Regions from separate parts of the Azospirillum sp. A23 genome, predicted to be linked through region 4. Evidence: predicted binding sites of a transcription regulator. Region 4 holds the regulator's gene; each other region holds the start of a gene.
What was found. Region 4 encodes PhoB, which activates phosphate uptake and scavenging genes when phosphate is short. Its sites were predicted from a motif close to TNTCATAAAACTGTCA; they were not measured.
Positions count from the first base shown of each region.

Region 1: a site for PhoB is predicted at 4,882-4,897, ahead of ABNQ40_RS06620 (DUF47 domain-containing protein). Genes of this name have one in related genera too.
Region 2: a site for PhoB is predicted at 1,359-1,374, ahead of ABNQ40_RS15000 (5'-nucleotidase, lipoprotein e(P4) family). Genes of this name have one in related genera too.
Region 3: a site for PhoB is predicted at 1,738-1,753, ahead of ABNQ40_RS23485 (RNA degradosome polyphosphate kinase). Genes of this name have one in related genera too.

Region 1 covers NZ_CP170664.1:267,666-275,388, reverse strand. Annotated here, with positions in the region: gene ABNQ40_RS06635 (response regulator) at 1-2,552, shown strand, start outside; gene ABNQ40_RS06630 (hypothetical protein) at 2,674-2,979, opposite strand; gene ABNQ40_RS06625 (inorganic phosphate transporter) at 3,123-4,136, opposite strand; gene ABNQ40_RS06620 (DUF47 domain-containing protein) at 4,150-4,794, opposite strand; gene ABNQ40_RS06615 (hypothetical protein) at 5,065-5,595, shown strand; gene ABNQ40_RS06610 (glycosyl hydrolase family 17 protein) at 5,603-7,384, opposite strand; gene ABNQ40_RS06605 (ferredoxin--NADP reductase) at 7,608-7,723, opposite strand, start outside.
Region 2 covers NZ_CP170666.1:1,343,793-1,351,515, reverse strand. Annotated here, with positions in the region: gene ABNQ40_RS15010 (LysR family transcriptional regulator) at 1-500, opposite strand, end outside; gene ABNQ40_RS15005 (glutathione S-transferase family protein) at 609-1,241, shown strand; gene ABNQ40_RS15000 (5'-nucleotidase, lipoprotein e(P4) family) at 1,383-2,276, shown strand; gene ABNQ40_RS14995 (hypothetical protein) at 2,333-2,485, opposite strand; gene ABNQ40_RS14990 (hypothetical protein) at 2,673-3,068, opposite strand; gene urtE (urea ABC transporter ATP-binding subunit UrtE) at 3,181-3,876, opposite strand; gene urtD (urea ABC transporter ATP-binding protein UrtD) at 3,891-4,637, opposite strand; gene urtC (urea ABC transporter permease subunit UrtC) at 4,641-5,801, opposite strand; gene urtB (urea ABC transporter permease subunit UrtB) at 5,805-7,442, opposite strand; gene urtA (urea ABC transporter substrate-binding protein) at 7,616-7,723, opposite strand, start outside.
Region 3 covers NZ_CP170667.1:1,300,562-1,308,284, forward strand. Annotated here, with positions in the region: gene ABNQ40_RS23475 (CYTH and CHAD domain-containing protein) at 1-1,029, opposite strand, end outside; gene ABNQ40_RS23480 (histidine phosphatase family protein) at 1,131-1,649, opposite strand; gene ABNQ40_RS23485 (RNA degradosome polyphosphate kinase) at 1,852-3,999, shown strand; gene ABNQ40_RS23490 (Ppx/GppA family phosphatase) at 4,023-5,591, shown strand; gene ABNQ40_RS23495 (SDR family oxidoreductase) at 5,662-6,426, opposite strand; gene ABNQ40_RS23500 (response regulator) at 6,808-7,251, shown strand; gene ABNQ40_RS23505 (DUF2252 family protein) at 7,400-7,723, shown strand, end outside.
Region 4 covers NZ_CP170667.1:2,640,974-2,648,696, forward strand. Annotated here, with positions in the region: gene ABNQ40_RS29915 (ABC transporter permease) at 1-721, shown strand, start outside; gene ABNQ40_RS29920 (Bax inhibitor-1/YccA family protein) at 868-1,593, shown strand; gene ABNQ40_RS29925 (S-adenosyl-l-methionine hydroxide adenosyltransferase family protein) at 1,690-2,418, opposite strand; gene phoB (phosphate regulon transcriptional regulator PhoB) at 2,491-3,195, opposite strand; gene pstB (phosphate ABC transporter ATP-binding protein PstB) at 3,313-4,143, opposite strand; gene pstA (phosphate ABC transporter permease PstA) at 4,149-5,474, opposite strand; gene pstC (phosphate ABC transporter permease subunit PstC) at 5,467-6,849, opposite strand; gene ABNQ40_RS29950 (PstS family phosphate ABC transporter substrate-binding protein) at 6,876-7,723, opposite strand, start outside.

The DNA of each region.
Region 1 (7,723 bases), on a different replicon from region 4:
TGGTGGCGGAGGCCCGTGGCCTGCAGAAGCTGCGCGATCTGAAATATTGGGGCCGTCTGCGCGAATATGCCGCCCAGGTCGAGGGCGCCGACGCCATCTGGATTTACGACGCCGACGGACGGGCCGTGCTCGAATCGGCCAGCTTCCCCAACCGCATCGCCGATTTCGCCGACCAGAGCGGTCTGGAGGCCCTGCGCGGCGGGATGCGCCTGCACATCGGCGCGGCGCAGCCGGTCCGGACCGGATCCTATCCGCTCGTCTTTCCGGTTTCCCGCCCGCTGCATGACGATGAGGGGCGCTTCATCGGGGTGGCATCCGTGTCGATCCGGGTCAACCACCTGACCGACTTCTACAGCATTCCGGGCTTCGAATTCGATCCGCTGATCGCCGTCTACCGGCCGAACGGCGAGGTGGTCGCCCGCCGCCCGGAACCCGAAGCCTCGGCCGGCCGCACGGCCGCCGCCGCGCCGCTGTTCCAGTCCCGGCTGCGCGAGGCGCCGGAGGGGCAGCTGCTGTCGACGTCGCCGCTGGACGGGGTGCTGCGCATCGCCGCCTACCGGACCGTCCGCGACTATGGTCTGGTGGTGCTGGCCGGCATCGACCGGGAAGAGGCGATGGCCGTGTGGCGCACCCGCACCCTGCACACGGTGGTGGAGACCCTCGTCGGCCTGCTGGCGGTCCTCGGGATGCTGGCCTGGGGGATGCGCTATCTGGACCGCGAGCGCAAGGCGCAGGTGGCCCTGGCCGAGGCGCGGAACGCGGTGGAGCGGACCAGCGCCGAACGCGACGAGAGCGCCCGGCTCGCCGCCGCGCTGAACCATGCCCGCGACATGGCGGAAAGCGCGCGGCAGGCCGCCGAGGCCGCCAACCGGGCCAAGGGCGAGTTCCTGGCCGGGCTGAGCCACGAGCTGCGCACGCCGCTGAACGCCGTCATCGGCTTCTCCGACCTGATCGCCCGCGAGGCGGAGGGGCCGGTCGGCACCCCGTCCTACCGGCAATATGCCGCCAACGTCCGCGACAGCGGCCAGCATGTGCTGGAGCTGATCAACGAGATCCTCGACCATGCGCGGGCGGAGGCCGGGGCGCTGACCATCGAGGAGGGGCACTGCGACCTGGAGGCCGCGGCGGATTTCGCCATCCGCATGCTGACCCCGCGGGCGGAGCGCGCCGGCGTGCTGCTGTCGGCGGTGGTGGCGCCGGCGGTGGGCGCCTTACGCGGAGACGACCGCCGCATCCGCCAGATCCTGCTGAACCTGATCGCCAACGGGGTGAAATACACGCCCTCGGGCGGATCGGTGACCCTGTCCGCCCTGCTGGAGGACGGCACGCCGGTGATCCGCATCACCGACACCGGGCTGGGCATCCCGGCCGAGGATCTGGATCGCGTGCTGGAGCCCTTCGCCCGTGTCGAGAGCGCCCAGCACCGCGGGGTCGAGGGCGCCGGGCTGGGCCTGCCGCTGACCAAGCGGCTGGTCGAACTGCATGGCGGCACGCTGGCGCTGCGCAGCACGCTGGGCGTCGGCACCACGGTGACGGTGCGGCTGCCGGCGAACCGCCTGATGCCGGCGGAGGCGTCGGGCATGCCGGCGACACCGCCGGCCCGGCCGGCCGCCACCACCAGCCCAGCCGGCAGCCCATCCCTCACCGTCCCCGCACAGCCTGCGGCCCAGTCCTTGGCGCCTGCGCTTTCCCCGCCGCCGTCCGGACCGCTGTCGATCCTGCTGGTGGACGACGACCCGACGGTGCGCGACATGGTGGCCGGGCTGCTGCGCGGCTGGGGCCATCGGGTGATCGCGGCGACCAACGCCAACGAAGCGCTGGTGGTGCTGGACGGGCCGGAAAAGCTCGATCTGCTGCTCAGCGACGTCGTCATGCCGCCGGGTATGGACGGGACGGAGCTGGCGCGGCACACCGCCCGCATGCGCCCGGGCCTGCCGGTTCTGCTGGCCTCCGGCTTCGCCGCCCATGCCGTCGGCACGCCTGCCGGATTCGGCCCCGACGTGGCGATGATCGCCAAGCCCTTCTCCATCGAGGACCTGCGCCGGCAGCTTGCCCGCATCGCCGGCCGGCGGGTGGGAGCGGCCCCCCAGGCCCAGGCGATGGCGGCCCAGGCAATCGCTGCCCCGCCCCCTGTTCAGCCCACTCCCCGCCCCGCCGGACCGCCCCGCCTGCTGATCGCTGAGGATCTGTCGATCAACCGCGAACTGCTGGCGGCGCTGTTCAAGGACAGCGGCTATCGCATCGATCTGGTGGCCGATGGCGCCGCGGCGGTGGAGGCGGTGAAGGCCGGCGACTATGACCTCGTGCTGATGGACGTGCAGATGCCGGAGATGGACGGGCTGGAGGCGAGCCGGATCATCCGTGCCATGCCGCCGCCGCACGGCGACCTGCCGATCCTGGCACTGACCGCCGGCTCGTCGGACGAGGAGCGGCGCGACTGCCGCGACGCCGGCATGAACGGACACATCGGCAAGCCTTATGAGCGCGACCTGCTGCTGCGTCAGGTCGCCCGCACGCTGGCCGCCGGGCGCAGCCGCACCGGCGCCGCCTGAAGGCCTGCCCTCCAGAGTCTGTCTGATGCTTATTGAAGCATCAGACAGACTCTAAGCTTTTGGTTTTCCGTGTGATTCACGCTTCAAGCGATTCCGCTTGAACCGATCACACTCTAGCCGGTCAGGGCTGCTCGAACACCCTTGGGAAATGGGCGAGACGCCGGCCGAACAGGCTTTGCGGCGTGGCGTCGGCCACGGCCGGTTCCGCCTGACCGGCAGGCAGCGGCGCTATGGGCAGGGGCGTGGAGGAGAGAGCGCGCGCCGAGGTCGGGCGGGGGCGGCGTTCTGTCTTCTCGGGTGGGGCGTAGAAATGCAGGGTCAGCTGGCCGTCGGCTTCCGCCGCATAGGGCAAGCCTGGGACCGTCCGGCGTTCGGTGCCGGGAAGCACATACTGCTCACCTTGGTCGGTGCGTTCGATATGCGGCATGACCGGTATCCTGTCTCCACCGGACCGATCCTGCCGTTCCCGCCCTTGCGGGTCAAGGGCGGGCTGCGTCACGAAGGGCTTATCCGATCGTACCGGTATCCGCCCCCTCGTTCACAGGGTGTTCTCCCCCTAAATCAAGGCCCTTACGGGTGCAGGACGCTCGCCACCAGCAGGTAGGACAGCCAGGCGACGATGCCGGATGCGGGAATCGTCAGCACCCAGGCCCAGACGATTCGGCCCGCCAGACCCCAGCGCACCGCCGATGTCCGGCGGGCGGAGCCGACGCCGACGATGGCGCCGGTGATGGTGTGGGTGGTCGAAACCGGGATGCCCAGCCACGTCGCGCCGAACAGCGTGATGGCGCCCGCCGTCTCGGCGCAGAAGCCCTGGTAGGGCTTCAGGTCGGTGATGCGCGACCCCATGGTGCGGACGATGCGCCAGCCGCCCATCATGGTGCCCAGCCCCATCGCCAGCTGGCAGGCGATGATGACCCAGAACGGGACGTGGAAGGTATCGCCCAGCATGCCCTGGCTGAACAGCAGGACGGCGATGATGCCCATCGTCTTCTGCGCGTCGTTGCCGCCATGGCCCAGGCTGTACAGCGCCGCCGAGACGAGCTGCCAGTGCCGGAACTGGCGGTCGACCGCGAAGGGGGCGGCCCGGCGCAGCGCCCAGGACAGCACCAGCATCAGGAACAGCGCCAGCAAGAGGCCGATGCCGGGCGACAGCACGATGGCGACCGCCGTCTTGGTGAAGCCGCTGCCGATGATGGCGCCGAAGCCGGCCTTGGCGATGCCCGCCCCGGCGATGCCGCCGACCAGCGCGTGCGAGGAGGAGGACGGCAGCCCGAGATACCAGGTGATCAGGTTCCAGCCGATGGCGCCGATCAGCGCCGCCAGGATCACCGCCGGGTCCATCACCAGCGGATCGACCAGCCCGGTGCCGATGGTGGTGGCGACATGCAGGCCGAAGAACAGGAAGGCGATGAAGTTGAAGAAGGCCGCCCACAGGACGGCCAGCTTGGGCGACAGCACGCGGGTCGACACCACGGTGGCGATGGAGTTCGCCGCGTCGTGCAGGCCGTTGATGAAGTCGAAGGCGAGCGCCACCAGAACGATGACGGCGATCGCCGGCAGGCCGAGTTGCAGGGCCTCCATGACCGGGACCGCCTCAGACCTGATCGAGCGTGATGCCCGCGACCAGGTCGCCGACGTCGTCGCACCGGTCGGTCACCGCCTCCAGCATCTCGTACAGCTCGCGCCGGCCGAGGAAGGCGATCATGTCCGGCTTCTCCGCGATCAGCGACTGCAAGGCGCTGCGCAGGATGTCGTCGGCCTCGTCCTCGATGTCGGACAGCCGGCCGCAGAGATGGTCGATCCGCTCGGCGTTGCGGGCGATGGAGCCCAGGAGCGGCATCAGTTCGACCAGAACGTCGGCCTGCTGGCGGATCAGGGCGACGAAGCGGCGCATCGGCTCGTCGAACGCCTCGATGCCATAGAGGCCGGCATGGCGCGGCACCTCGTCCATCAGGTCGATGGCGTCGTCCAGCGCGTTGATCAGCGACAGGATGTCCGAGCGGTCGAAGGGGGTGATGAAGGCGCGGTGCAGGTCGCGCCCGGCATCCTTGGCGATGCGGTCGGCGTCCTTCTCCACCCGCTTCAGCGCGGCGACCTTCTGCACGCGGTCGTCCGGTCCGGAATCCATCACCGCTTCCAGCGCAATGGATGCTGCCACGATATGGCGGGCCTGCTCGACGAACTGGTCGACGAAGCGTTCCTCCTTCGGCATCAGCGAACGGAATGCGCGCAGCAGCATGGGACGGTGACTCGCGTAGACTGGAATGGTTTGGCGCTGCTCTTAGCACGCTTCGCGGTGCGGTGCAGCGGCGGCATGTCATGTAAAGGTCATGAAACGGTCATTTGGTAGCAAAATCGCCACAGGTCGCGGCATATCGCCGCTTTTCACCCCTCCAACCAATCCGGCAAACCAGTTGGCCCGGCCCCCTTGAGCAGGCCCCATGGAAAGCCGCCGGCCGCCTTCCCAAATCTCACCCGAAGCCCCTCCCCCGACTGCAGGGTTCCACCCATGACGTGCCCACCCGCCCCCCTCCGCCGCCTTGCCATGCCGGCGCTTGCCGCTCTGCTGTTGAGCGCCGCACCGCTGCATGCCCAGACGGTTCCGCCCGCAGACCCGGCCGGCCGGTGCAGCCCGACCGTCTCGGCCGCGCTCAGCACCTGGGACACCGGAGTCGCGGCGGCGGAGCGTTTCGGCGACAAGGCCGCGGCGGTGGCGCGCGAGAAGGGGCGGGAATATCTGCTGCCGCTGCTGGGGATCGACCCGAAGGCGGTGCCGCCCGACGCCAAGGGCGGCGGCACGACCGACGATGTCGGCCGCGCGCTGGAGGAAAGCCGCAACGATCCCAAGCGCCGCGCCGACCTCTGCGCCGCCATCACCCGCGCGGCGGACGAGGCGAAAAACTCGGCCGGCGCCGGGCTCGACGCGCTGAAACGGGCTCTGGACAACTGGCAGCTGACGCCGCCCGCCGCTCCCGCCCCCGGCCCGGCCCCCGTCCCTGCTCCGGAGGCGCCGAAGCAGGACGGGCTGATCCGGACCTGACCTGACTTCAGATCCGCCGAAGCGGACGCCGGGCGCTCCACACCCCGGCCAGGAAGGGCAGCGCCAGCAGGACCTGCAAGGCTGCCCAACCCAGCGCTTCCCAGTTCGGCCGGGTCCAGTCGACCTCGTGCAGCGCCTCCATGAAGGGCAGCTGGCCGTAGATCAACGATTCGAGCGGCACGAAGCCCTCGGCCACCACGGTCAGCAGCGCCGCCAGCAGCAGCCCGAAGCCCAGCACCGACTCGACCGGCAGGCGGCGGACGGCGCCGCACAGGCCGCGCGGCTCGCCGTCGGCGACAGGAATTGCCGGACGGAACAGGCTGGCGATGCCCAGCGCGCCGCGCGTCTCCGTCCCCGCCGGCCGGCGGGCGGCACGGATCAGGCCCAGCGCCGGCAGCGCCACCGCCGGGATCAGCAGATAGGGGTTGGGGAAGTCGCGGTAGCGGCCGTCATAGACGATCAGCAGCGACCAGACCAGCGCCGCGACGCCCAGCGCCACGGCGCTCCACCGCCCGACCCGCTCGGTGCGGGTCAGGGCCGGGCGGGCATGGCGCAGTCCGACCAGCGGCTCGCTCGCCAGACCGCCGCTCGCCAGCGTGCGGTGGGCGGTCAGCAGCACCGCCAGCACCAGCGCCGCGGTCAGCGCCAGCATCGCCACGGCCAGCGTGGTGTCCTGCCAGTAATGCTTGCCATGCTCGGCCAGGAAGGCGGCACGGACATAGAGGGTGGACAGCGCCTGCGCCAGCAGGATCAGCACCGCCCAGCCGGCGCCCGGCACATGGCGGCGCAGCAGCGACAACCCGCCCAGCAGCACCAGCGCCAGCCCGCTCGACGCCGCGAACAGCCAGGGCCACGCGACATTGCCGACGACCGGCCCGGCCAGCGAGAATTTCGGCGTGCGGTCGGCATTGTACAGGCCCCAATGGCCGCCGACCGTGCCCTCCAGCTTGGCCTTCCACTCCTGGTCGAAGGCCTCGATCACGTTGTAGTCGAAGCCTTCCTGCTCGGCCATGCGGACGAAGGCGTTGACGAACTTCGCCTTGTTGACCAGCCCCGGCACGGCGGCGCCGCGCGAGCGCCCTTGCGTCGGCCAGCCGGTCTCGCCGACCAGGATCGGCTTGCCCGGGAAGCGGTGGGCGATGGTGCGGTAGCTCTGGCGGATGCGCTCGGTCGCCGCCTCGACGCCGGCCGGCACGTCCTCCCAATAGGGCAGCAGATGGATGGTCAGGTAATCGACGTGGTCCGCGATCTGCGGGTATTTCAGCCACCATTCCCAGACGTCGGCATAGGACACCGGCTGCTTCACCGCCGCCTTGACGCGGTCGATGTATCCGGCGACCTGCTCCGGGGTCAGTTCGCGGCGCAGCAGCACCTCGTTGCCGACGATGACGCGGGTGATGACGTCGGGATAGCGGTTGGCGAGATCGATCAGCGAGGCGATCTCCGCCTCGTTCTTGTCGGTCCGCGAGGACAGCCACGCCCCCATGGTGACCTGCATGCCGTGCTTGCGCGCCAGTTCCGGCACCACCTGCAGGCCTTCCAGCGAGGTGTAGGTGCGGATGCCGGCCACCTGCGGCGCGAGGGCGACGATGTCCTCCTCGATCTGGGCGGTGGAGGGCAGCACGCCGGTCAGCGGGCTCTGCCCGTCGCGGAAGGGCGCGAAGGACACGCTGCGCAGCTTGCCGCCGGGCGGCGGGTCGAGCGGCACCGGCAGGTTCGGCAGGGACCAGACGGCGAGATTCGCGAGGCCGGCGACGATCATCGCGGCAAGGATGAGGATCAGGCGCATGGGCGGGATGTCTACACCAAAGGCTTGACGGTTTGAACGGTGACCGTCGCACCAACAGGCCGGACGGCGATTTTATTCACGGATGCGGACAGAAAATGGGCGCGCCCCCCGGAGGAGGCGCGCCCAGTCGGTCAAGGATTGAGTGACGTGCCTTCGTCACGGATTGGTAAACCGGCGGGAGGGGACGTTTATTCCGTGGGAAATAGCGTCCCCTCCCCCGATCTCACCGTTCGACGAACGCCTTTTCGATGACGAAGCCGCCCGGCTCGCCGTTGGTGCCCATGACGAAGCCGCGCTTTTCCATCATCGCGGTGGTCTCGGCCAGCATGGCCGGGCTGC
Region 2 (7,723 bases), on a different replicon from region 4:
CTGGCGACCAGAAAGCGCCCGACCTGCCCCACCCGCCGGGCGACGAGGCCGGAATCGGGCAGCGGGCCGATGCGGATCGCCACGTCCAGCTCCTCCTCGATCAGGTCGAGATTGCCGTCGGACAGCACCAGCTCGACGCGGATGTCCGGAAACTCCCGCATGAAGTCGAGGACCAGAGGCGTCACATGCTTGCGCCCGAACATCACCGGCGCGGTGACCCGCAGCCGCCCGCGCATCGGCCGGTCGGTTCCGGTGGCGGCCAGCGCCTCGTCATAATCGGCCAGCAGGCGGCGCGCCTGCTCGGCCAGCCGCCGGCCGGCATCGGTGGGAGCGAGGTTGCGGGTGGTGCGCTCGATCAGCCGCACACCCAGCCGCTCCTCCAGCCCCGACAGCGCGCGGGTGACGGCGGGCGCCGACCGCCGCAGCCGCTTGGCCGCACCGGCAAGGCTGCCAGTCTCCAGGATCGCCACGAAGATCGTCAGTTCGTCCAGCCGGTCCACAATTCTTCCAATTCCTGAAAGAGTCCCTTGTCATCAAAACCCATTCCTGCGAAGCAGCGCAAGTGGTTGGCTGTGGGCATCCGCGATCCACAGAGAAGGGGACTTGCCATGGGCACCAGCACCGATCCCGCCATCACGCTCTACGGCACGCCGCTGTCGGGGCATGCCCACCGGGTCGAAGCCTTCCTGAACATCCTCGGCCTGCCCTATCGCTATGTCGATGCGAATGCCGAGCTTCGCCGGTCGGATGCCTTCCTCGCCCTGAACCCCTTCGGACAGATCCCGGTGCTGGTCGACGGCGATCTCGTCCTGCCGGATTCGGTCGCCATTCTCGTCTATCTCGCCGACCGCTACGACGCTTCCGGCCTGTGGAACCCGAAGGCGCCGGACGAGGCAGCACAGGTACAGCGCTGGCTGTCGGTCGCCGCCGGAGACCTGCGCTTCGGGCCGGCACTGGCGCGCATCCTGACGCTGTGGGGCGGGGCCGGGACGCTGGCCAACGCGCAGAGGGTCGCGGAACGCCTGCTGCGCTTCATGGACAGCTATCTGGCGCACCGCGACTGGCTGGCGGCGGAGCGGCCGACCATCGCCGACATCGCCTGCTACGCCTATGTCGCCCGTGCCCCGGAAGGCCACATCCCGCTCGCCCCCTATCCGGCGGTGCGGCGCTGGCTGGAGCGGGTGGAGGCGATCCCGGCGCTGACCCCGATGCCGGAAAGCGCCATCCCCCAGCCGGCCTGAGACCGTTGGGCTGGGCCGCATGACGCGAGTGTGCCGATTACCATGACGCAAGCGTATTGGGATGTGGTGACGCAAGCGTCACTGGACCGTCGCCAAGCACCCGAATCTGTGCTTCGATGACAGTTCCATGACACTTGATGGATGGGTAAGTCGATGCGCAATTCCGCCTGTTCCGGGCGCTGGTCGCTGCTGTCCGGTGCGGTTGCCCTTTCCCTTCTCGCCGGCCCCGCCCTGGCGGCGGATCCGGCTCCCCAAGGCCCGGTGCCTCAAAGCGATCTGCTGAACGCCGAGCTGTGGATGCAGCGGTCGGTCGAATACAAGGCGAACTCGCTGGCGGTCTATGCGCTGGGCAGGATCCAGCTGGACAAGGCGCTGGCCGAAAAGAACTGGACCGCGGCGACCGAGCAGACCGGCAACTACCAGGATCTGCCGCCGGCGGTGGTGCTGGATCTGGACGAGACGGCGATGGACAACTCCGCCTATCAGGCCGGGCTGGTCACCACCAACGGCGAATTCTCGCCCAAGAGCTGGGATGCCTGGGTGAAGGCGGAGAAGGCGACGGCGGTGCCGGGCGCGGTCAAGTTCACCCAATACGCCGAATCGAAGGGCGTGAAGGTGTTCTACGTCACCAACCGCAACGCCGACCAGGAAGAGCCGACCCGCCGCAATGCGCAGGCGCTGGGCTTCCCGATGGGCGGCAACGTCGATACTTTCCTGATGTCGAAGGAAAAGCCGGACTGGGGGTCGGCGAAGGGGACGCGGCGCGCCTACATCGCCAAGGAGTACCGGATCGTTCTGCTGTTCGGCGACAATTTCGGCGACTTCAGCGATGCCTACAACGGCAGCGAGGCCGACCGTCTGAAGGCCTTCGAAGCGGCGAAGGAGCATTTCGGGCGCGACTGGCTGATGCTGGCCAATCCCGGTTACGGCTCGTTCGAGAGCGCGCCCTTCGGGCATAATTTCAAACTGTCGGCGGACGAGAAGCGGGCCAAAAAGATCGGCGCGCTGGAGCCCTGGGTGGCACCGGCCCAATAACGGCCTGCCCAATATCGGCCTGAAAGGACGGTGCGCCGGGCCTGGAGTGTTGACCTTCAGAAGATCAGGCGCACCGCTTCCACGATCAGCACCCACGGCGTACCGATCATGACGGTCCAGACCGCCAGACGCGGCAGACCGCCCATCTTGCGGACCTTCGGTTCGGCGGAGGGGGCGGCTTCGAACGAGGCGGCGTTGTAGATCGACATGACCTGCGGCTCCGTGAGCAAGATGGCGTTGAGGTCATCATGCGGTTCGGATCCTTAACGACCTTTAAAGAGCGCAGCCCACGAAGTCGGCGTTTGCGCATTACCTCGACCGGATAAGTATACTCCCGGCGAAGGCAGGGCCGTGGCGCCGGACGACAGTAACCACGGCCCCGCGATACCCCGAACGTTATGGCTTCGCCACGTGCCAGACGTTGTTCACGCCGTCGCCGGTGGTGTCGCCGGGCTTCGCATCCTTGGCCCAGCTGTAGAGCGGCTTGCCGTTGTAAGCCCATTGCCGGCTTCCGTCGTCGCGGGTGACGACGCTGTATTTGCCCATCGGCTTGGCGGAGGCGGGAGCCATCAGCGGCGGCCAGTTGGTCGCGCAAGGCCCGTTGCAGGCCGACTTGCCGGCACCGTCCTTGTCGAAGACATAGAGCGTCATGCCCTTCGCGTCGGTCAGGACGGGACCCATCGCGGTCTTGCCCGTCATGGCCGGTTCCTTATCCTGAGCGAAAGCCGGGGCGCCGGACAGGACGGCCCCCAGGCCGATGGCGGCAGCGGCGATACGGAGTGCGGACTTCATTGCGCGGTTCCTCCCGAAACAGGCCCGCGGGACGGCAGGCCCGATGGATCAAGGACGCAATGGGACCGCGGATATTCCGCCCGTCACCGGCCGGAACGCCATGCCATCGGTGTTATACCGTCAGGTATTTGCGGACCTCCTGCTCGTCCAGGCCGCTGCGCGGACCGGACAGCATCACCTCGCCGCGCTCCATCACCACCCAGTCGTCGGCAAGGTCGCGGGCGAAGTCGAAATACTGCTCGACCAGCAGAATCGCCATGGTGCCCTTGTCGCGCAGGTATGAGATGGCGCGGCCGATGTCCTTGATGATCGACGGCTGGATGCCCTCGGTCGGTTCGTCCAGCACCAGCAGGCGCGGGCGCGTCACCAAGGCGCGGCCGATGGCGAGTTGCTGCTGCTGGCCGCCCGACAGGTCGCCACCGCGGCGCTCCAGCATGGATTTCAGCACCGGAAACAACTCGAACACTTCGTCGGGGATCGAGCGCTGGGCGCGCGGCAGCGGGGCGTAGCCGGTCAGCAAATTTTCCCGCACCGTCAGCAGCGGGAAGATCTCGCGCCCCTGCGGCACATAGGCGATGCCGCGCCGCGCCCGGTCGGCCGGCGCCATCTTCGTCACGTCGGCGCCGTCCCAGCCGATGGATCCGCCGGACACCGGCTTCAACCCGACGATGGCGCGCAGCAGACTGGATTTGCCGACGCCGTTGCGGCCGACCAGACAGGTGACCTTGCCGATTTCGGCCTTCATGGAAACGCTGCGCAGGGCCTGGGCGGCGCCGTAATGCAGATCGAGGGAACGAACGTCCAACATGCTGGGGTCTCCCGTCAGCGGCCGAGATAGGTGTCGATGACCTGTTGGTTGGCGCTGACCGCGTCCAGCGAGCCTTCAGCCAGCACCGAACCTTCGGCCAGCACCGTCACCTTGACGCCCAGCGCACGGACGAAGCTCATGTCATGCTCCACCACGATCACCGAATGCTTGCCGGCGATGCTGCACAGCAGTTCGGCGGTCTGTTCGGTTTCGGCGTCGGTCATGCCGGCGACCGGCTCGTCGACCAGCAGAAGCTTGGGGTCCTGGGCCAGCAGCATGCCGATCTCCAGCCACTGCTTCTGGCCGTGCGACAGGCTGCCGGCCTGCCGGCTGCGCAGGGCGGACAGGCGGGTGATGTCGAGGATCTCCTCGATGCGGGCCCGGTCGTCGCGGCTGATGGCGTAGGTCAGCGTCTTCAGCGGCCGGCGCGGCGCCTTCAGCGCCAGTTCCAGATTGTCCCATACCGTGTGCGGCTCGAAGACGGTCGGGCGCTGGAACTTGCGGCCGATGCCGAGGTTGGCGATGGCCGCCTCGCGCAGGCGGGTCAGGTCGGTGTCGCCCTCGAACAGGATGGTGCCGGTGTCGGGGCGGGTCTTGCCGGTGATGACGTCCATCATTGTCGTCTTGCCGGCGCCATTGGGGCCGATGATTGCCCGCATCTCGCCGGGCATCATCACCAGCGACAGGCCGTTCAGCGCCTTGAAGCCGTCGAAGCTGACCGACACGCCGTCGAGATAGAGGAGGGTCGATTCCGCGCTCATGGATCAGGCTCCCTTCTGGCCAGCGGTCTGGTTTGCGGTTTGGGTGTTGGGAAGGGAAGCGGTCTTGCGGCCGGGCAGCTTGGCCTTCAGCTGCGCGCCCAGACCCAGCAGCCCTTTCGGCAGGAACAGGGTCACCGCCACGAACAGGCCGCCCAGCGCGAACAGCCACAGCTCCGGCAGGGCGCCGGTGAAATAGCTCTTGCCCATGTTGACCAGCACCGCGCCGAGGATGGCGCCGGCCAGCGTGCCGCGCCCGCCGACGGCGACCCAGATCACCGCCTCGATCGAGCTGGCCGGGGCGAACTCCGACGGGTTGATGATGCCGACCTGCGGGACGTAGAGGGCACCGGCCACGCCGGCCATGCAGGCCGACAGCGTCCAGGCGAACAGCTTGTAGCTCTCGGTGTCGTAGCCCATGAAGCGGACGCGGCTCTCGGCGTCGCGCAGCGCCACCAGCACCTTGCCCAGCTTCGAGCCGATGACGCCGGACGCGATCATGTAGGAGAGCGCCAGCGCCGCCACCGTCGCCACGAACAGGGCGACGCGGGTGGTGTCGGCCTGGATGTCGTAGCCGAGGATGTCCTTGAAGTCGGTCAGGCCGTTGTTGCCGCCGAAGCCCATATCGTTGCGGAAGAAGGCCAGCAGCAGGGCGAAGGTCAGCGCCTGGGTGATGATCGACAGGTAGACGCCGGTGACTCGGCTGCGGAAGGCGAACCAGCCGAAGGCGAAGGCCAGCGCGCCCGGCACCACCAGCACCATCAGCGCGGCGAACCAGAAATGGTCGAAGCCCAGCCAGTACCAGGGCAGCTCCTTCCAGTTCAGGAAGACCATGAAGTCGGGCAGGACCGGGTTGCCGTAGACACCGCGCGGGCCGATCTGCCGCATCAGGTACATGCCCATGGCGTAGCCGCCGAGCGCGAAGAAGGCGGCGTGGCCGAGCGACAGGATGCCGCAATAGCCCCACACCAGATCGAGCGCCAGCGCCAGCAGCGCGAAGCACAGGTATTTGCCCAGCAACGAGACGGTGAAGATCGACAGGTGGAAGGGCGAGTCCGCCGGAACCCACAGCGTCATCGCCGGCACGGCCACCGCCAGGAATGCTAGGATCGTCAGCACGATCCCGGCCTTGCGGTCCAGACCCATCAGGAAAAAGCGCAGCAGCATCGGTCAGGCCTCCACCGCGCGGCCCTTCAGCGCGAACAGGCCGCGCGGACGCCGTTGGATGAACAGGATGATGAAGATCAGCACCAGGATCTTGCCCAGCACCGCCCCGGCATAGGGTTCGAGGAACTTGTTCATGGTCCCCAGCGTCAGCGCGCCGACCAGCGTGCCCCACAGGTTGCCCACCCCGCCGAACACCACGACCATGAAGCTGTCGAGGATGTAGCCCTGGCCGAGGTTCGGGCTGACATTGTCGATCTGGCTCAGCGCCACCCCGGCCAGCCCGGCGATGCCGGAGCCGAGGCCGAAGGTCAGCGCATCGACCCGCGCGGTGCGGATGCCCATGGCGTTGGCCATCGGCCGGTTCTGCGTCACCGCCCGGATCGACAGGCCGAACCAGGTGCGCTTCAGCGCCACCAGCAGGGCCGCGAAGACGGCAAAGGCGAAGATGACGATCCACAGCCGGCCGTAGGTGATGGTCAGGCCGCCCAGTTCGAAGGCGCCGGACATCCAGCTGGGCGCGCCGACCTCGCGGTTGGTCGGGCCGAAGATGGAGCGGACCGCCTGCTGGAGCGCCAGCGACAGGCCCCAGGTGGCGAGCAGCGTTTCCAGCGGCCGGCCGTAGAGCCAGCGGATCACGCTGCGCTCGATGACGATGCCGACGCCGCCGGACACGATGAAGGCGGCGGGCAGCGCCACCAGGATCGACAGGTCGAACAGGCCGGGGGCGTGGGCGCGGAAGAACTCCTGCACCAGGAAGGTGGTGTAGGCGCCGATCATCACCATCTCGCCATGGGCCATGTTGATGACGCCCATCACGCCGAAGGTGACGGCAAGGCCGATGGCGGCCAGCAGCAGCACCGAGCCCAACGACAGCCCGTACCAGAGATTTTGCAGGGCGGCCCAGAAGGCCAGCTTCTGCTCCAGGGTGGAGACGGCGGCGGCGGCAGACCGCTTGGTGATGTCGGACGCGCCGGAGCCGGCGACCATGTTCAGCAGAACCAGCGCGTCGCGGTCGCCGCGGGCGGTCAGCGTGTCGGTCGCCGACTGGATTTCGGCGTCGGTCATCTTCGACGCGGCCTCGCCGGTCAGCAGGATGGCGGCGCGCGCCTGTTCCATGGCGGCGCGCACGCTCTTGTCCTGTTCCTTGGCGATGGCGGCGCTCAGCGTCTCCAGCGCGGAGACGTCGCGGCTCTTGAACACCGCATCGGCGGCGGAGCGGCGGACGCCGGCATCGGGGCTCATCAGGGTGAGAGCCCCCAGCGAAGCGCTGATGGCGCGGCGGAGCGAATTGTTGATGCGGATCTTCTCGACCGCGGCGGCCGGCGCATCGCCGAGCGCGGCGCGCGTCAGCGGGTCGGTCAGGGTGAAGGCGTCGCCGGCCTTGCGGGCGACGACGACGGTGCCGTCGGCCTTGCGCACATAGAGGTCGCCGGCCTGGAGTGCCTCGATCACCGGCACGGCGGCCGGGTCGCCGGCTTCCGACAGTTGTGTCAGGGCCTTTTCGGTCCCGGAATAGCCGCCGCTGCCCAGGGCCTGGACGAGCGGGCGCAAATCAATTGCTCGGGGATCGGCGGCAAGGGCGGCGGTCGATGTGGCAACCACCACACAGACGGCCATCAGCCAGCGGAGAGCGCGTCGCATCGGGAGTCCTTCGGTGCAGGGGCGATCCAGGGGCGGTGCGGGAGGAGCGGTGCGGGGGGCTGGAAACGCGAAACGCTTGCCCTCTCCCCTCCCCCGCCCGGCGGGAAAGGGGAAAGGGCAAGCGTCGCAACCACTCAGGTCAGAAAGGACAGGTCAGAGAGGGAACGCGGCCCTCACGACCCCTTGCCGCCGCACTTGCCGGTCTTCACGTTGAAGTTGCCGCAGGACATCGGCTTGCGCCAATCGGCGATCAGGTCCTTGCTGTCCGGCAGGAAGTCCGA
Region 3 (7,723 bases), 1.3 Mb from region 4:
CGGGTCGGCAAGGAGAGGAACGAGGACGCCGGACATCAGCACGTCCCAGCCGCGCGCCGGTCCCAGCCGCTTGGCGAGCCCCCGGCTTTCCTCGATCAGCCGGTCGGCTTCCGGCGCGGCGATCAGCGGAGCGAAGAGGCGATGGGCGGTGCGCAGCCGGCGAAGCGCCACGCGCATGCGGTGCAGCCCCTCCACGTCGCCGCCGGCCAGCGCGCAGGACTCGTTGGCCAGGAACTGGCGCAGTGCCTGACGCAGGATATGGCGATAGGCCTCGGCGACCGTGGTCAGCGGCGACAGGCCGAGCGGTTCGGCCTCCACCGGTCCCGGCGCCCTGCCGGTGACCATCCGCAGACCTGCCTCCGCCTTGCTTTCGGTGCCGATGCGCATGGGGATGGCGGCCTGAAGCATCAGCGCCAGATCGAACAGGCTGGCGACCTTGCCGGCCTTCAGCTCCAGCTCCACTTCGCTGATCGGCAGGGAGTTGCCACCGGCATAGACGCCTCCGTCATCGACGGCCAGCTCGACCGCGGTCAGCGGATCGGGGCGCAGCAGCAGGGTGGTGCGCCGGAAATCGGTGATGAACAGGCAGTCCAGCGCATCGAGCGCCGCCGACGGCACCAGCCCGGCGACGCTGGGATCCGTCAGCACGCCGACATCGACCGCCTCGCCGGCGACGACCCACTCCCATTCCCGCCGCACGGCAACGGCGGCCGAATCGCCGGGGCTGGCGCTGTTGACGGTCTTCAGGGTCTGAACGAAGCGGTCGCCCTCCTGCCGCACGCGCAACGCCACCCCGTTGGCGGCGAGCTTGAAGTCGGGCGTGTCGAAATAGGCGGTTCGCAGCCTTTGTGTCGCCGCCGGGCCGTCGGCAATCGCCAGCAGCCCCGGCAGCGCAGCCACCCGCGCCAGATCCGCCGTCGCCGCATGCAGCTTCAACTCCACCTCGCGGAACGTCGATGCCGCCGGCTGCGCGTCGGGTCCGGGCTGCGGGCTGCTGGGCGGTGCCGTGGGTGGGCTGACGGGGGTCAAGGGGCGGCTTCCTCCCGAATCCGGCCGGGGCACGGCCTTGCGGCCGAACTGGCCTGGAGCGTATCAGGTGGATCCGTGGATACTCCAACCGCCGCCGCAGGTTAAGAGAGTTTACGCGGCTGCACAAAATCCGCCAGCCGGCCGGCGCCCATCTCCAGGTCGGCCCAATGCAGCGTCTCGAAGACCAGAACGGCGCAGGCGCCGGTCGGGAACTTGTCGGCCAGATCGTGGCGGAGGCCATGGTCGCCGCTGCCGGTCAGGGCGTTCGCCAATTCGTGAAGGTCGGGATTGTGCGCCACCAGCATCAGGCCGGTCGCGGAATCGGGAGCGTCGCGCAGCCTTTCCAGCAGTGTATGGGCGCCGCACAGATACAGGCCGCGTTCATGCTCCACCGGCGGATAGGGCGTACCCATCGCCGTCATCACCCGCTTGCGCGTTTCCACGGCCCGCACGGCGGTCGAACAGAGCACGAGGTCGATGTGCGCGTGATGCTTGGCCAGATAGGCGCCGACCAGGGTGGCCGCCTTCTCTCCGCGGGCGTTCAACGGGCGGTCATGGTCGCCCAGCGACGGATCGTCCCAGGAGGATTTGGCATGGCGCAGCAGGAACAGCGTCTTCATGGCGGAAATCGGCCGGCAGGGGAGGGGCGAGGGGGCAGGCGGCGGGATCGGCGAGGTGGGAAGAGGTCGCAGTGTTTAACCAAATGGGAGTCCTGAAACCGTAACGCATATGGGATACTCTGTCTGCCCACCATATAACCGTCGTCGGCATGGTTCAAAGCCAAGCGCCGGCGTTCGGGATTTCACGATTTCAGAGGTCGACGTGACGCATCTCCAGGAACTCGATTCGGTCGGTATCGAGCCAAACGCCCCGGAACGCTTCATCAATCGGGAGCTTTCATGGCTGGCCTTCAACCAGCGCGTCCTGGACGAAGCGGCCAACCCGAATCACCCGCTTCTGGAACGGCTGCGCTTCCTGTCGATCTCCGCCAGCAACCTCGATGAATTCTACATGGTCCGCGTCGCCGGCCTGAAAGGGCAGGTGGCCGCCGGCGTGAAGACGCCCAGCCCTGAGAATCTGACGCCGGCCCAGCAGCTGGTCGCGGTGAAGCAGCGCATCGCCGCCCTGATGGAGAGCCAGCAGGCCACGTGGCGTTCGCTGAAGGGTGAACTGCGTGGCGCCGGCATCTCGGTCGTCGATCCGGCCGACCTCAGCGAAGGCGAACTGGACTGGCTGGAAGCCAAGTTCCTGGACGATATCTTCCCGATCCTGACGCCCATCGCCGTCGATCCGGCCCACCCCTTCCCCTTCCTGCCGAATCTGGGATTCTCGCTGGCGCTCCAACTGCATGACCCGGTCAAGGGCCGGCACATCGATGCGCTGGTGCCGCTGCCGACGCAGCTTGAGCGGTTCCTGCGCCTGCCGGGTTCGGACATCCGCTTCATCCAGCTGGAAAAGGTGGTGATGCAGTTCATCGACCGCCTGTTCCCTCCGTTCCAGGTCAAGGCGCACGGCGTCTTCCGCGTGCTGCGCGACAGCGAAATCGAAATCGAGGAAGAGGCGGAAGATCTGGTCCGCACCTTCGAAAGCGCGCTGAAGCGCCGCCGCCGCGGCAGCGTCATCCGGCTCGCCACCGACAGCGGCATGGCCGCCGACCTGCGTGAGTTCCTGCGGCATGAGCTTAACGTCGCGTCGGACGATGTCTTCATCCTCGACGGGCTGATCGGCCTGACCGACACCAAGCTGCTGATCGTCGACGAGCGGCCCGATCTGGTCTTCCGCCCCTTCAACGCCCGTTTCCCGGAACGGATCCGCGATTTCGGCGGCGACTGCTTCGCGGCGATCCGCCACAAGGACATCGTCGTCCACCACCCGTACGAGTCGTTCGACGTGGTGGTGCAGTTCATCCGGCAGGCGGCGCGCGACCCGCAGGTGGTCGCCATCAAGCAGACGCTCTACCGCACCAGCAAGGACAGCCCGATCGTCGCCGCGCTGATCGAGGCGGCAGAGGCCGGCAAGTCGGTCACGGCTCTGGTCGAGCTGAAGGCCCGCTTCGACGAGGAGGCGAACATCCGCTGGGCGCGCGATCTGGAACGCGCCGGCGCCCAGGTGGTCTACGGCTTCGTCGATCTGAAGACCCACGCCAAGGTGTCGCTGGTGGTGCGGCGAGAGAAGAAGGCGCTGCGCAGCTACGTCCATTTCGGCACCGGCAACTACCACCCGATCACCGCGAAGGTCTACACCGACCTGTCCTTCTTCACCTGCGATCCGGCGCTGTGCCACGACGCCGCGGTCATGTTCAACTTCATGACCGGATACGCCACGCCGAAGGTGCTGGAGAAGATCGCCATCGCGCCGATCACGCTGCGCCAGCGCCTGTCGGACCTGATCGAGGCGGAAATCGCCCATGCCGTCGCCGGCCGTCCGGCGTCGATCTGGGTGAAGCTGAACTCCCTGGTCGATCCGGTCATCATCGACAAGCTGTACAAGGCCTCGCAGGCCGGCGTTCAGATCGACATGATCATCCGCGGCATCTGCTGTCTGCGTCCGGGGGTGAAGGGACTGTCTGAGAACATCCGGGTGCGCAGCATCGTCGGCCGCTTCCTGGAACATGGCCGCGTCATCTGCTTCGGCAACGGCCACCCCATGCCGAGCAATCAGGCCAAGATCTTCATCTCCTCCGCCGACTGGATGACCCGCAATCTGGACCGCCGCATCGAGACGCTGGTGCCCATCGAGAATCCGACGGTGCACGAACAGGTGCTCGACCAGATCATGGTCGCCAACATGAAGGACGATGCAAGCACCTGGAAGCTGGGGCCCGATGGCGTGTACCATCGCATCAAGGCTGGCCCCGATGCGTTCAGTGCCCATAATTACTTCATGACCAACCCCAGCCTGTCCGGCCGGGGCAGCGCGCTCAGCAATAAGCGCACGCCGCCGCGGCTGATGCTGCATACGGTGTCCTGAGGGCGGGTGACGGGAGCGAGAGTATGAACATTGAGAAACGCGCCGCCGCCAATTTCGGCGAGCTGGGGCAGGCGGTCGGCAGCGCTTCAGGCGTTGCGACCGCCGGGGAGCGCGTTGGAGACCGGGTGGGTGTGATCGACATCGGGTCGAACTCCATCCGTCTCGTCGTCTACGATGGGCTGACCCGCTCGCCGCTTGCCCTGTTCAACGAGAAGGTGCTGTGCGGTCTCGGGCGCGGCGTGGAGAAGGCCGGCGTGCTGAACCCCGACGGCGTCGCCCAGGGGCTGGCGGCGTTGGAACGATTCGCGACGCTGGCCCAGGGTATGCGCGTCGGCCGGCTCGACGTGATCGCCACCGCCGCCGTGCGCGATGCCCGAGACGGCGCCGCCTTCGTCGATGCCATCCGACGCCGGGCCGGCCTGACCGTCCGCGTCATCAGTGGCGAGGAGGAGGCGCGGCTGTCGGCCATGGGCGTGCTGTCGGGCACCCCCGGCGCGGACGGTCTCGTCGGCGATCTCGGTGGCGGCAGTCTGGAACTGGTCCCGCTCGACCGCGGCGTGATCGGCAGGCAGGTGACTCTGCCGCTCGGCCCGCTGCGGCTGATGGAGGTCGGCTCGACCAAGGGCGGCCCGGCCAAGCTGATCGACCAGCATCTGGAATCGCTGCCCTGGCTGCCGGCGATGAAGGGGCGGCCCTTCTACCCGGTCGGCGGCAGCTGGCGCGCCATTGCCAAGCTGCATATGGAACAGTCCGGCCACCCGCTGCACATCATCCACCATTACACCATCCAGTCCGCCGACGCGCGGGAGTTTACCGGCCTGATCGGCCGGCAGAGCCGTTCGTCGCTGGAGAAGATGGCGGGATCGCGCCGACGGCTCGACACGCTGCCTCTGGCCGGGCTGGTGCTGGAACGGCTGCTGCGCATCGCCCAGCCGTCGAAGCTGGTCTTCTCCGCCTACGGCCTGCGCGAGGGGCATCTCTATTCTCTGCTCTCGCCGGAGGGGCAGCGCGAGGATCCGCTGATGGCGTCGGCCGCCGATTGGGCGCGACGCTTCGTGCGGATGGGCGATCCGGCCTTGCTGATGTCCTGGACCGCCGGGCTTTTCGCCGGCGAGGACGACAACGCCATCCGGCTGCGCCATGCCGCCTGCCTGTTGAGCGACGTCGGCTGGGCCGACCATCCCGACTACCGGGCGGAACATGCCTTCCTGCGCGTGCTGCGTTATCCGTTCCCGGCGCTGGACCACGACGAGCGTGCCTTCCTCGCGCTTGCCGCCCATGCCCGCTATGCCGGCACCATCGACGTGCCGCTGACCGCACCGGTGCGGACGCTGGTGAGCGAAGGGCAGGGCATGAAGGCGCTGGTGCTGGGTCTGGCTCTGCGCCTTGCCCATACGCTGTCGGGCGGCGCCACGGCCTTGCTGGAGCGCACGAGCCTGAAGGTCGGCGATGGCCGCATCGTGCTGACCCTGCCCGACGACGGCAGCGTCCCGTCCGGCGAAGCGGTGCAGCGCCGCATCGATGCGTTGGCCAAGGCGATGAATCTCAAGGGCGATGTGGTCCAGCCGCTGCGGCCGCAGGCGGCGGAGTAGGGCCGGAGGAACAGGGCAGGGCCGGACGACGGTGAATGGCGTGCGGCCCTGCCCGTTCATGTGTGGTTGATCACGTCCGAGTGATCGAAACGCCGCCGTCCACCAGCAGCGCGGTTCCGGTGGTGAAACTGGACGTGTCCGACGCCAGATAGAGCGCCGACTGTGCGATCTCCCGTGGCGTCGCAAGGCGTTTCAGGGCGTGAAGCCCCTGGACGAAGGCCAGCGCCTCCGGCGTGCTCGACACGGCCCGTCCCATCGGCGTATCTGTGCCGCCCGGCAGCAAGGCGTTGGCGCGGATGCCCTGCGGTCCGTATTCCGCCGCGATCACCCGCATCAGGCCGATCAATCCGGCCTTGCTGGCCGCATAGGCGGCCATTCCGGGAAAGCCGACGGTATGGCCGACGAAGGTCGAGGTGAAGATCAGCGATCCGCCGCCGCGGGAGAGCATCGCCGGAATCTGGTGCTTGGCGGCATGGAAGGCGCTGGTCAGGTTGGTATCGATCACCTCGTGCCACATCTCCGCCGTCATATCGGGAAGCGGAACCTGCGCGCCGGTGGTGCCCGCATTGTTGAAAGCGACGTCCAGTCCGCCGAACCGGCGGATGGCGGTTTCGACCGCAGAGCGTGCGACGTCGGCATCCGCGACAGTGCCGGCCACGGCGACGGCATCGCCGCCAATGCTCCGAATCTCGTCCGCCAGCTGTTCCAGTTCGTCACGCCGCCGGGCCACCAGAACGAGTTTTGCGCCGTGTTCCGCGAACAGCAGCGCCGCCTCGCGCCCGATCCCGGAACTGGCGCCCGTGACGATTGCAATCTTTCCGTCCAGCTGTTTCATTGCCATTCTCCCATGCGGTGAATGGCCCGAAAGTCGCGAAACCGGTCCGGTTCGGGCTATCCGATTCTTGCTTTCGAATTCGCAAGGCCGAAGCGGACAGTGGCGGTATTATTTTCCATAACCTAACTTATGTGTTTTTGGTGTGCCGACCGGTAGCTTCTATTCCGAAGCGCAACCTGCCAGACAGGTGTCTGCAAAGTTCCTGTGTTTGGCTGCGGTTTCCGTGAAGCGCCTATAAGCCAAACCTGGAAAATATTCAAAATTCATCGATGGGAACACTCGTGGTATATAAGAGTATTTCCCAATTGTCTGTGAGTGTCTGAACTTCATATCCAACGACCTGCTCTCTCGGCATTTTCCCAATCCCCCACGCAGGTCAAAATGGAAGAGCTGTCCAAGCTGATCGATCACAAACTGCTTTCCGTTTTGGTTGTCGACGACAACAAATTCACTGCGGATCTGGTAAGAAAAATCCTGAATGCCCATGGGATATCAGAGGTTTATCAGGAATACAGCGGGGAGACTGCATTGGCGTGCCTGTTCTCCAACCAGATCAACGTGGTTATCTGCGATGTGGTGATGAAAGGAATGAGCGGGCTCCAATTTACGAAAGCTGTAAGGGACGGATACGTGCCTTTGCCTGGGAAAAAGGAAACCCCGATTGTAATGCTTACTGCCCATTCCGAGCAGAACATTGTCATGGCATCGTTGAAGATCGGTGCCAATGGCTACTTGGTTAAGCCGATAGTTCCGAAAAAACTTATGCAAATCATCTCGAAGTCGTGCAGAAGCACACTGCCCCTTCTGACAGTCCGAGGAAGTTGAGAAGAAATCAGCTTGATCGCCGGCGGTTCCCAAGAACATGCCCCGTAAGCATGCATGGCTGGGTCGTTGTGGGTTGACCGGTTGCGGCATGGCGGATGACCGATGCGTTGCCCATTTCCGGCCTCGCAACTTCGGATCCGGATGGATGATGTCGTCGATTAACCAGCCCACCCCGCCCGATCAGCGCCAAGCGGTCCTGTCCCAGCGCCGAAATCTCAAGATGGCCGAATCCGCTCACGCCTATGTGCGCGGCAGCACCGTGAAATTCTACGAATGGCTGGAGAAGTCCAGCGGCAAGGTCCCAGACGGTCCGCCGGTCTGGATCTGCGGCGACTGCCATGTTGGCAACCTCGGGCCGGTCGCCAATGCCAAGGGCCGGATCGGCATTCAGATTCGCGATGTCGATCAGACGGTTGTCGGCAACCCCGCCCATGACCTGATCAGGCTCGGCCTGTCGCTCGCCACCGCGGCG
Region 4 (7,723 bases):
TGCCGGGCCGCCGCTGATCTCCATCCACCAGAGCGTCGCCGAGGCCTTCGGCATCGGTCCCGGCGCCACCATGACCGTCAACATCCTGGGCCGCAGCTTCGAGACGAAGGTCGCCAACGTGCGCTCCGCCGATTTCAGCAGCATGGCGATCAACTTCACCATGGTCTTCGCCCCCGGCACGCTGGAAGGGGCGCCGCAGACCTGGGTCGCCACCGTCCGCGCCACGCGGGACGCCGAAACGCAGGTGCAGCGCGCGGTGCTGCAACGCTTCCCCAACATCACCATGGTGCGGGTGAAGGACGCGCTCGACACCGTGGCGGAGATGCTGGGTCACATCGGCACCGCGGTGCGCATCGTCGCCGGCATCACGCTGGCGGCCGGCACGCTGGTGCTGGCGGGTGCGGTCGCCGCAGGCCATCGCCGCCGGGTCAATGACGCGGTGGTGCTGAAGGTGCTGGGCGCCACGCGCGGCGACATTCTGCGCGCCTTCCTGCTGGAATACGGGCTGCTGGGACTGCTGACCGCGGTCATCGCCGGCATCATCGGCACGCTGACCGCCTGGGCGGTGCTGAAGTTCCTGATGCATTGGGAATGGAGCTTCCTGCCGTCGGCTGTCTTCACCACCGCTTTGCTGAGCACGGCGATCACGCTGGCTTTCGGGTTCTATGGTACTTGGCGGGCTCTGGGCCAGCCTTCGGCGCCATTGCTTCGGAACGAGTGACTCCCGTATGATGAAGCCGCAGGAAAAACGAATCGTGAAAGCTTTTTCATCTGGAAAAAGCGCCGCCGATTCCTATTGAACCGCCTGGCGGACTCGCCAATATGTCCTGCGACGGGATCACCCAATTCCACCGAGGAAACCAAACCATGGCAGACCCGACCTATAACCGCTTCGCGACCGCAGGCCGCGCGACAGATCGGGGATACTTCGACGAAGGCCTGCGCCAGCACATGCTGCGCGTGTACAACTACATGGGTGCCGGCCTGATCCTGACGGGTCTGGTCGCCGCGCTCGTGTCGTCCAGCCCGGCCATGATGGCCACGATCTTCGGCACGCCGCTGAAGTGGGTGGTGATGCTGGCGCCGCTGGCCTTCGTCATGGTGCTGTCCTTCGGCATCCAGCGCCTGTCCTTCGCATCGGCACAGATGATCTTCTGGGCCTATTGCGGCGCGATGGGCCTGTCGATGTCGGCCATCTTCCTGGTCTTCACCGGGGCGTCGATCGCGCTGACCTTCTTCGTCACCGCGGCGACCTTCCTGGCGATGAGCCTCTACGGCTACACCACGAAGGCCGACCTGTCGAAGATGGGCTCGTTCCTGATGATGGGCGTCATCGGTCTGGTGATCGCCGGCCTGGCGAACATCTTCTTCCAGTCGCCGGCCCTGCACTTCGCGATCTCCGCCATCGGCGTGCTGATCTTCACCGGCCTGACCGCCTATGACACCCAGTCGATCAAGGAAAGCTACGCCGAGGGCTACGATCACGAGAGCACCGGCAAGCTGGCCCTGATGGGCGCCCTGACGCTGTACCTGGACTTCATCAACCTGTTCCAGTTCCTGCTGCAGTTCCTGGGCCAGCGCAACAACGACTGAACCCCGGACATCTAACCCGAGACGCCCGATCGGACAAGCACCTGATCGACGCAGCAGCCGCCCGGAAGCACCCGCTTCCGGGCGGTTTTCTTTTGGTCAGGTTTCCACCGTCACCGCATCGCCGACCTTGAGACCGAGCAGTTGGTCGGCCCGCCCGCGGTTGACGGCGATCTCCGCCAACCCGTTGGAGTTTTCGTACCACAGCGGCTGCCCCGGCCCGACGGCGCCGAAGGTGCGGGCACGGGTGACGCGGGCGCCGCCGGCGGTCAGCACCGCGTCGGCGGGCAGGGCGGATGCCCGCATGCCGGTCATGGCGTTGCCGTAGACATCGACATAGACGATGCGCGGCAGCTCGTCCGGCCAGTCCGGGCGGCCGAGGACGGCGGGATCGAGCGGGCTGCGCGCCACGGCCTGCCCGGTGGCAAGGCTGGCGGCCACGGGGGCGAACAGGTCGCGGCCGTGGAAGCTGGCGGACAGCCGGTCCGGGATCCAGTCGATTGTCCAAGCGTTTAGCGACGTTGCGCGGCGGGCGAGCAAAGCGAACAGCCCATTGTCCGGCCCGACGAACCAGCGTCCGTCGGCCTCCACCATCACCGGCCTCCGGTCGGTGCCGACGCCGGGATCGACGACGCAGAGAAAGACGCTGCCGGCGGGGAAGGCCGGGGCGTAGGCCGCCAACAGATAGGCAGACAGCTGCGGGTCGAAGGCGGGAGCGTCGGCGAACAGGTCGATGACCGGCACGCCGGGCGCCTGTTGCGCCAACACCGCCTTCATCTGGCCGGTGTAGGGACCGGAAAGCCCGAAATCGGTGAAGAGCAGGATCATCGGGGGCATGGGGGCAGTCTCACCAAGGCTGCGGTGGTTCTGCCCCCATCCTACCCCCATCCTATCCTGGGCTCACACCGACTTGGTATCCAGCGCGTAGCCGGCCGACCGCACGGTGCGGATCAGGTCCAGCTCGTCCTCTTCGTTCATCGCCTTGCGCAGGCGGCGGATGTGTACGTCGACCGTACGCGGCTCGACGTACACGTCGTGGCCCCACACCAGATCGAGCAGCTGTTCGCGCGAGAAGACACGGCCGGCATGCTGCATGAAATGGCGCAGCAGGCGGAATTCGGTCGGGCCGAGGTGTACGTCCCGGCCGTTGCGGCGGACGCGGTGGGCGGCCAGATCCATCGTCACGTCGGCGAAGGTCAGCACCTCGTCCGTCATGCCGGGCGATGCGCGGCGCAGCACGGCGCGCATGCGGGCGACCAGCTCGGTCGGGGAAAAGGGCTTGGTGATGTAGTCGTCGGCACCGGAATTCAGGCCGCGCACACGGTCGCCTTCCTCGCCGCGGGCGGTCAGCATGATGATCGGGATGTCGCGGGTCTTGGCGTTGCGGCGCAGCTGGCGGCAGACCTCCAGCCCGCTCATCAGCGGCAGCATCCAGTCCAGCAGCACGATGTGCGGCGTCTGTTCGCCGGCGGCCAGCAGGGCCTCCTCGCCGTCGCTGGCGGTGGCGACGCGGAAGCCTTCCTTTTCCAGGTTGTACTTCAGCAGCGTCAGGATGTCGGCCTCGTCCTCGACGATCAGGACGAGCGGCTTCAGGGCCGCGTTCATGGTGGCTCCGTTCACAGCGCGCGTCTCGACGTTAACCGGCATGGCACAGCCTTTTCAACAAAGGAGGGAAGAGGGGCGGGCATCGGGAAAGACAGGGGGCAAGTCCAGGGCGGGGGCTCAGCCATAGCGGCCGGTGATGTAGCCCTGGGTGCGCTCGTCGCGCGGGTTGGTGAAGATTTCCTCTGTGTCGTCGCACTCCACCATCTCGCCCAGATGGAAGAAGGCGGTGCGCTGCGACACGCGGGCGGCCTGCTGCATGTTGTGGGTGACGATGACGATGGTGTAGTTGGCCCGCAGCTCGTCGATCAGCTCCTCGATGTGGGCGGTCGCGATGGGGTCGAGCGCCGAGCAGGGCTCGTCCATCAGGATCACCTCGGGGCTGACGGCAATGGCGCGGGCGATGCACAGCCGCTGCTGCTGGCCGCCGGACAGGCTGGTGCCCGGTTCGCGCAGCCGGTCCTTCACCTCCGCCCACAGGCCGGCGCGCTTCAGCGAGGTCTGCACCACCTCGTCCAGCTCGTCGCGGCCGGAAGCCAGGCCATGGATGCGCGGGCCGTAGGCGACGTTGTCGTAGATCGACTTCGGGAAGGGGTTCGGCTTCTGGAACACCATGCCGACGCGGGCGCGCAGCTGCACCGCATCGACCGCCTTGCCGTAGACATCCTCGCCGTCGAGCGCGATCTGCCCTTCGACCCGGCAGCCCTCGATGGTGTCGTTCATCCGGTTCAGGCAGCGCAGGAAGGTCGACTTGCCGCAGCCGGACGGGCCGATCAGCGCCAGCACCCGGTTTTCCCGGATGTCGAGGTCGATGCCCTTCAACGCCTGCTTGGCGCCGTAGAACACCTTCACCCCGCGGGCGGTCATCTTGTTGGGCAGCGCTGCGCCGGAACGCTGGCCCGGACGGTCGTCGGCGCGGGGCCGCAGCTTCAGCGGGCTCGGAATGCTCATGACGCTCACCACCGTCTCTCGAAAATCTTGCGCAGGATCACGGCCGCGCCGTTCAGCAGGATCAGGACGCCGAGCAGGATCAGGATCGCCGCCGAGGTGCGCTCGGTGAAGGCCCGCTCCGGGCTGTCGGCCCACATGTAGATCTGCACCGGCAACACCGTGGCGCTGTCGGTCAGCCCATGCGGGATGTCGACGATGAAGGCGACCATGCCGATCATCAGCAGCGGCGCCGTCTCGCCCAGCGCGCGGGCCATGCCGATGATGGTGCCGGTCAGGATGCCGGGCATCGCCAGCGGCAGCACATGGTGCAGCACCGTCTGCAGGGGCGAGGCGCCGATGCCCAGCGCCGCCTGACGAATCGACGGCGGCACCGCCTTCAGCGCGACGCGGGACGCGATGATGATGACCGGCAGCGTCATCAGCGCCATCACCAGCCCGCCGACCAGCGGGGCGGAGCGCGGCATGCCGAAGAATCCCAGGAACACCGCGAGGCCGAGCAGGCCGAAGATGATCGACGGCACCGCGGCGAGGTTGTTGATGTTCACCTCGATCAGGTCGGTCCAGCGGTTCTTCGGCGCGAACTCCTCCAGATAGACCGCGGCGGCGATGCCGGTCGGCACCGACAGCGCCATGGTCACCAGCAGGGTCAGCAGCGAGCCGGCGATGGCGCCGCCGATGCCGGCCTGTTCCGGCTCGCGGCTGTCGCCGGCGGTGAACAGGGTGGTGTTGAAGCCCTGCGCCAGCGCACCCGACGCCAGCAGCGCGTCGGCGGCGGCGATCCTGGCGTCGCCGATCCCGCGCTCGCTTTCCGGCAGGTCGCGGCGGTAGGCGCCCTTCACCAGCTGGTCGATCTGGTCGTCGGCGCGGACCCAGACGGTCTGCGTCGTGCCGGCCAGCGCCGGATTCTTCGCCACCATCGCCTCCAGCTCGTAGGGGGCGCCCGACGACAGCAGGTCGTTCAGCACGCGTTTGCCGGCACGGTCGGTCACCTGCGGGAACTGGGCGTAGAGCGCCCGGCGCAGCGGGGCGGTGTAGTTGCGGTCGGCGACCTCCGCCGGGTCGAGCGTCACCTCCAGCCGGATGCGCGCTTCCCAAAAGGCACTGGCGCCCTTGGCGACGATGGAGCCCAGCAGCAGCACCAGGATCAGCGCCGCCAGCGCCACCGCGGCGGCGCCGGCCAGCCGGAAGCGGCGCTCCGCCGCATGGCGGGCACGCAGACGTCGGGCGAAGGCCTCGCTGCGCAGGCGCGACTTCGGCGCAGTGGAGTGGCCAGGGGAGGAGGCGGGGGAGGGCGTCACGGCCGCCGCGTCCCGCTCGACGAGGTCAGTCATATTTTTCCCGATAGGTCCGGACCACCCGCAGGGCGACCATGTTGAGGCAGAGCGTGACGAGGAACAGCACGAGACCGAGACCGAAGGCCGACAGCGTCTTCGGGCTGTCGAACTCCTGGTCGCCGACCAGCAGCGTGGCGATCTGGGTGGTGACGGTGGTGACCGCCTGCAACGGGTTGGCGGTCATGTTGGCGGTCAGGCCCGACGCCATGGTGACGATCATCGTCTCGCCGATGGCGCGGCTGACCGCCAGCATCACCGCGGCGACGATGCCCGGCAGCGCCGCCGGCAGGACCACCTGCCTGATGGTTTCCGACTTGGTGGCGCCGAGGCCGTAGGAGCCGTCGCGCAAGGATTGCGGCACCGCGTTGATGACGTCGTCCGACAGCGAGCTGACGAAGGGGATGATCATCACCCCCATGACGATGCCGGCGGCCAGAGCCGATTCCGAACTGACGTCCAGCCCCAGCGCCTCGCCGACCGAGCGGACGAAGGGCGCCATCGTCAGCGCGGCGAAGAAGCCGTAGACCACGGTCGGGATGCCGGCCAGGATCTCCAAAGCCGGCTTCAGCCAGGTGCGCACGCCGCGACCGGCATATTCCGACATGTAGATCGCCGCCATCAGCCCGACCGGCACCGCCACCAGCATGGCGATCACCGTGATCAGCAACGTGCCGGCGAACAGCGGGATCGCGCCGAAGGAGCCGCTGGAGCCGACCTGATCGGCCCGCATCGCCATCTGCGGGCTCCAATGGGTGCCGAACAGGAAGTCGAGCGGCGAGACGACGCTGAAGAAGCGCAGCGCCTCGAACAGCAGCGACAGCACGATGCCGACCGTGGTCAGGATGGCGACTAGCGAACAGACGACCAGCGCCACCCGCACCACCAGCTCCACCGCCGGACGGGCGCGCAGGTCGGGGCCGATGCGGTGACGGCCCCAGGCCAGCCCGGCGACGGCGAAGCTGGCGCCGACGGCGAGCAGGCTCCAGCCGGCGAGATCGCGCAACGCGGCGTAGCGGCGCGCCGCCTCGACCACCAGCGGATCGGCTTCACGCCCGGTCGAGATGCCGCGGGCGAGGTTGAGGATGTCGGCCTTCAGCAGGGCGACCGACTGGCCGTCGCCGGTGGTCAGCCGCTCCGGCAAGGCCGACAGCACCAGCTGCATGGCCAGCCAGCCTTCCGACGCCGTCCAGGCGACGAACAGCAGCAGCGCCGGCAGCCCGGCCCACAGCGCGACATAGACGCCATGATAAGAGGGGACCGAATGCAGCTCCGCCACCCGCCCGCCGACGGACGCCGCCGCCCGCGACCGGCCGATCATGAAGCCGATCACGGTGAGCAGGGCCAGGATCAGGGCGAGGAGAGTCAGCTGCATGCGGGTCGCTCAAGAGGAGGAGTTGGTCAGAACTGGAGCGGCGTCAGGTTGACCGCCTCGACGCGGGCGGCGTCGCGCAGCGACTTCGGTTCCGGGATCAGCCCCTTGTCGACCAGATAGCCGTCGTCGCCCATCGCCCGTTCCGACGTGTATTCGCCGATGAACTCGCGGATGCCCGGAATGACGCCGGCATGGGCGTTCTTGACATAGATGTAGAGCGGGCGGGCCAGCTCGTACTTGCCGGCGGCCACCGTCTCCGCCGTCAGCTCTACCCCGTCCATCTTCGCCGACTGCAAGGTGTCGCGGTTCTGGTCGAGGTAGCTGTAGCCGAACACGCCGAAGGCGTTGGGATTGGCGAGCAGCTTCTGGACGATCAGGTTGTCGTTCTCGCCGGCCTCGACATAGGCGCCATCCTCGCGGATGGTCATGCAGGCGCGCTCGCGCGCCTTTTCGTCGGGGACGGCCTTGGCGACCTCGGCCACCTTCCTGCAGCCTTCCAGCATCGCCAGCTCGTTGAAGGTGTCGCGCGTCCCGGAGGTGGGCGGCGGCCCCAGCACCTCGATCGCCGCCTTGGGCAGCGACGGGTCGATGTCGGACCACAGCTTGTAAGGATTGGCGACCAGGGCGCCGTTCACCGGCACCTCCTTCGCCAGCGCCTTCCACAGGATGACGGTGGACAGCGACACCGGCGCCGCCTTCCGGGAGGAGGCCAGCGCGATGCCGTCATAGCCGATCTTCAGCTCGGTCATCGTGGTGACGCCGTTGCCGGCACACTGGTCGATTTCCGACTTCTTGATCCGGCGCGAGGCGTTGGCGATGTCGGGATGGGCCGGGCCGACGCCGGCGCAGAACAGCTTCAGCCCGCCGCCGGTGC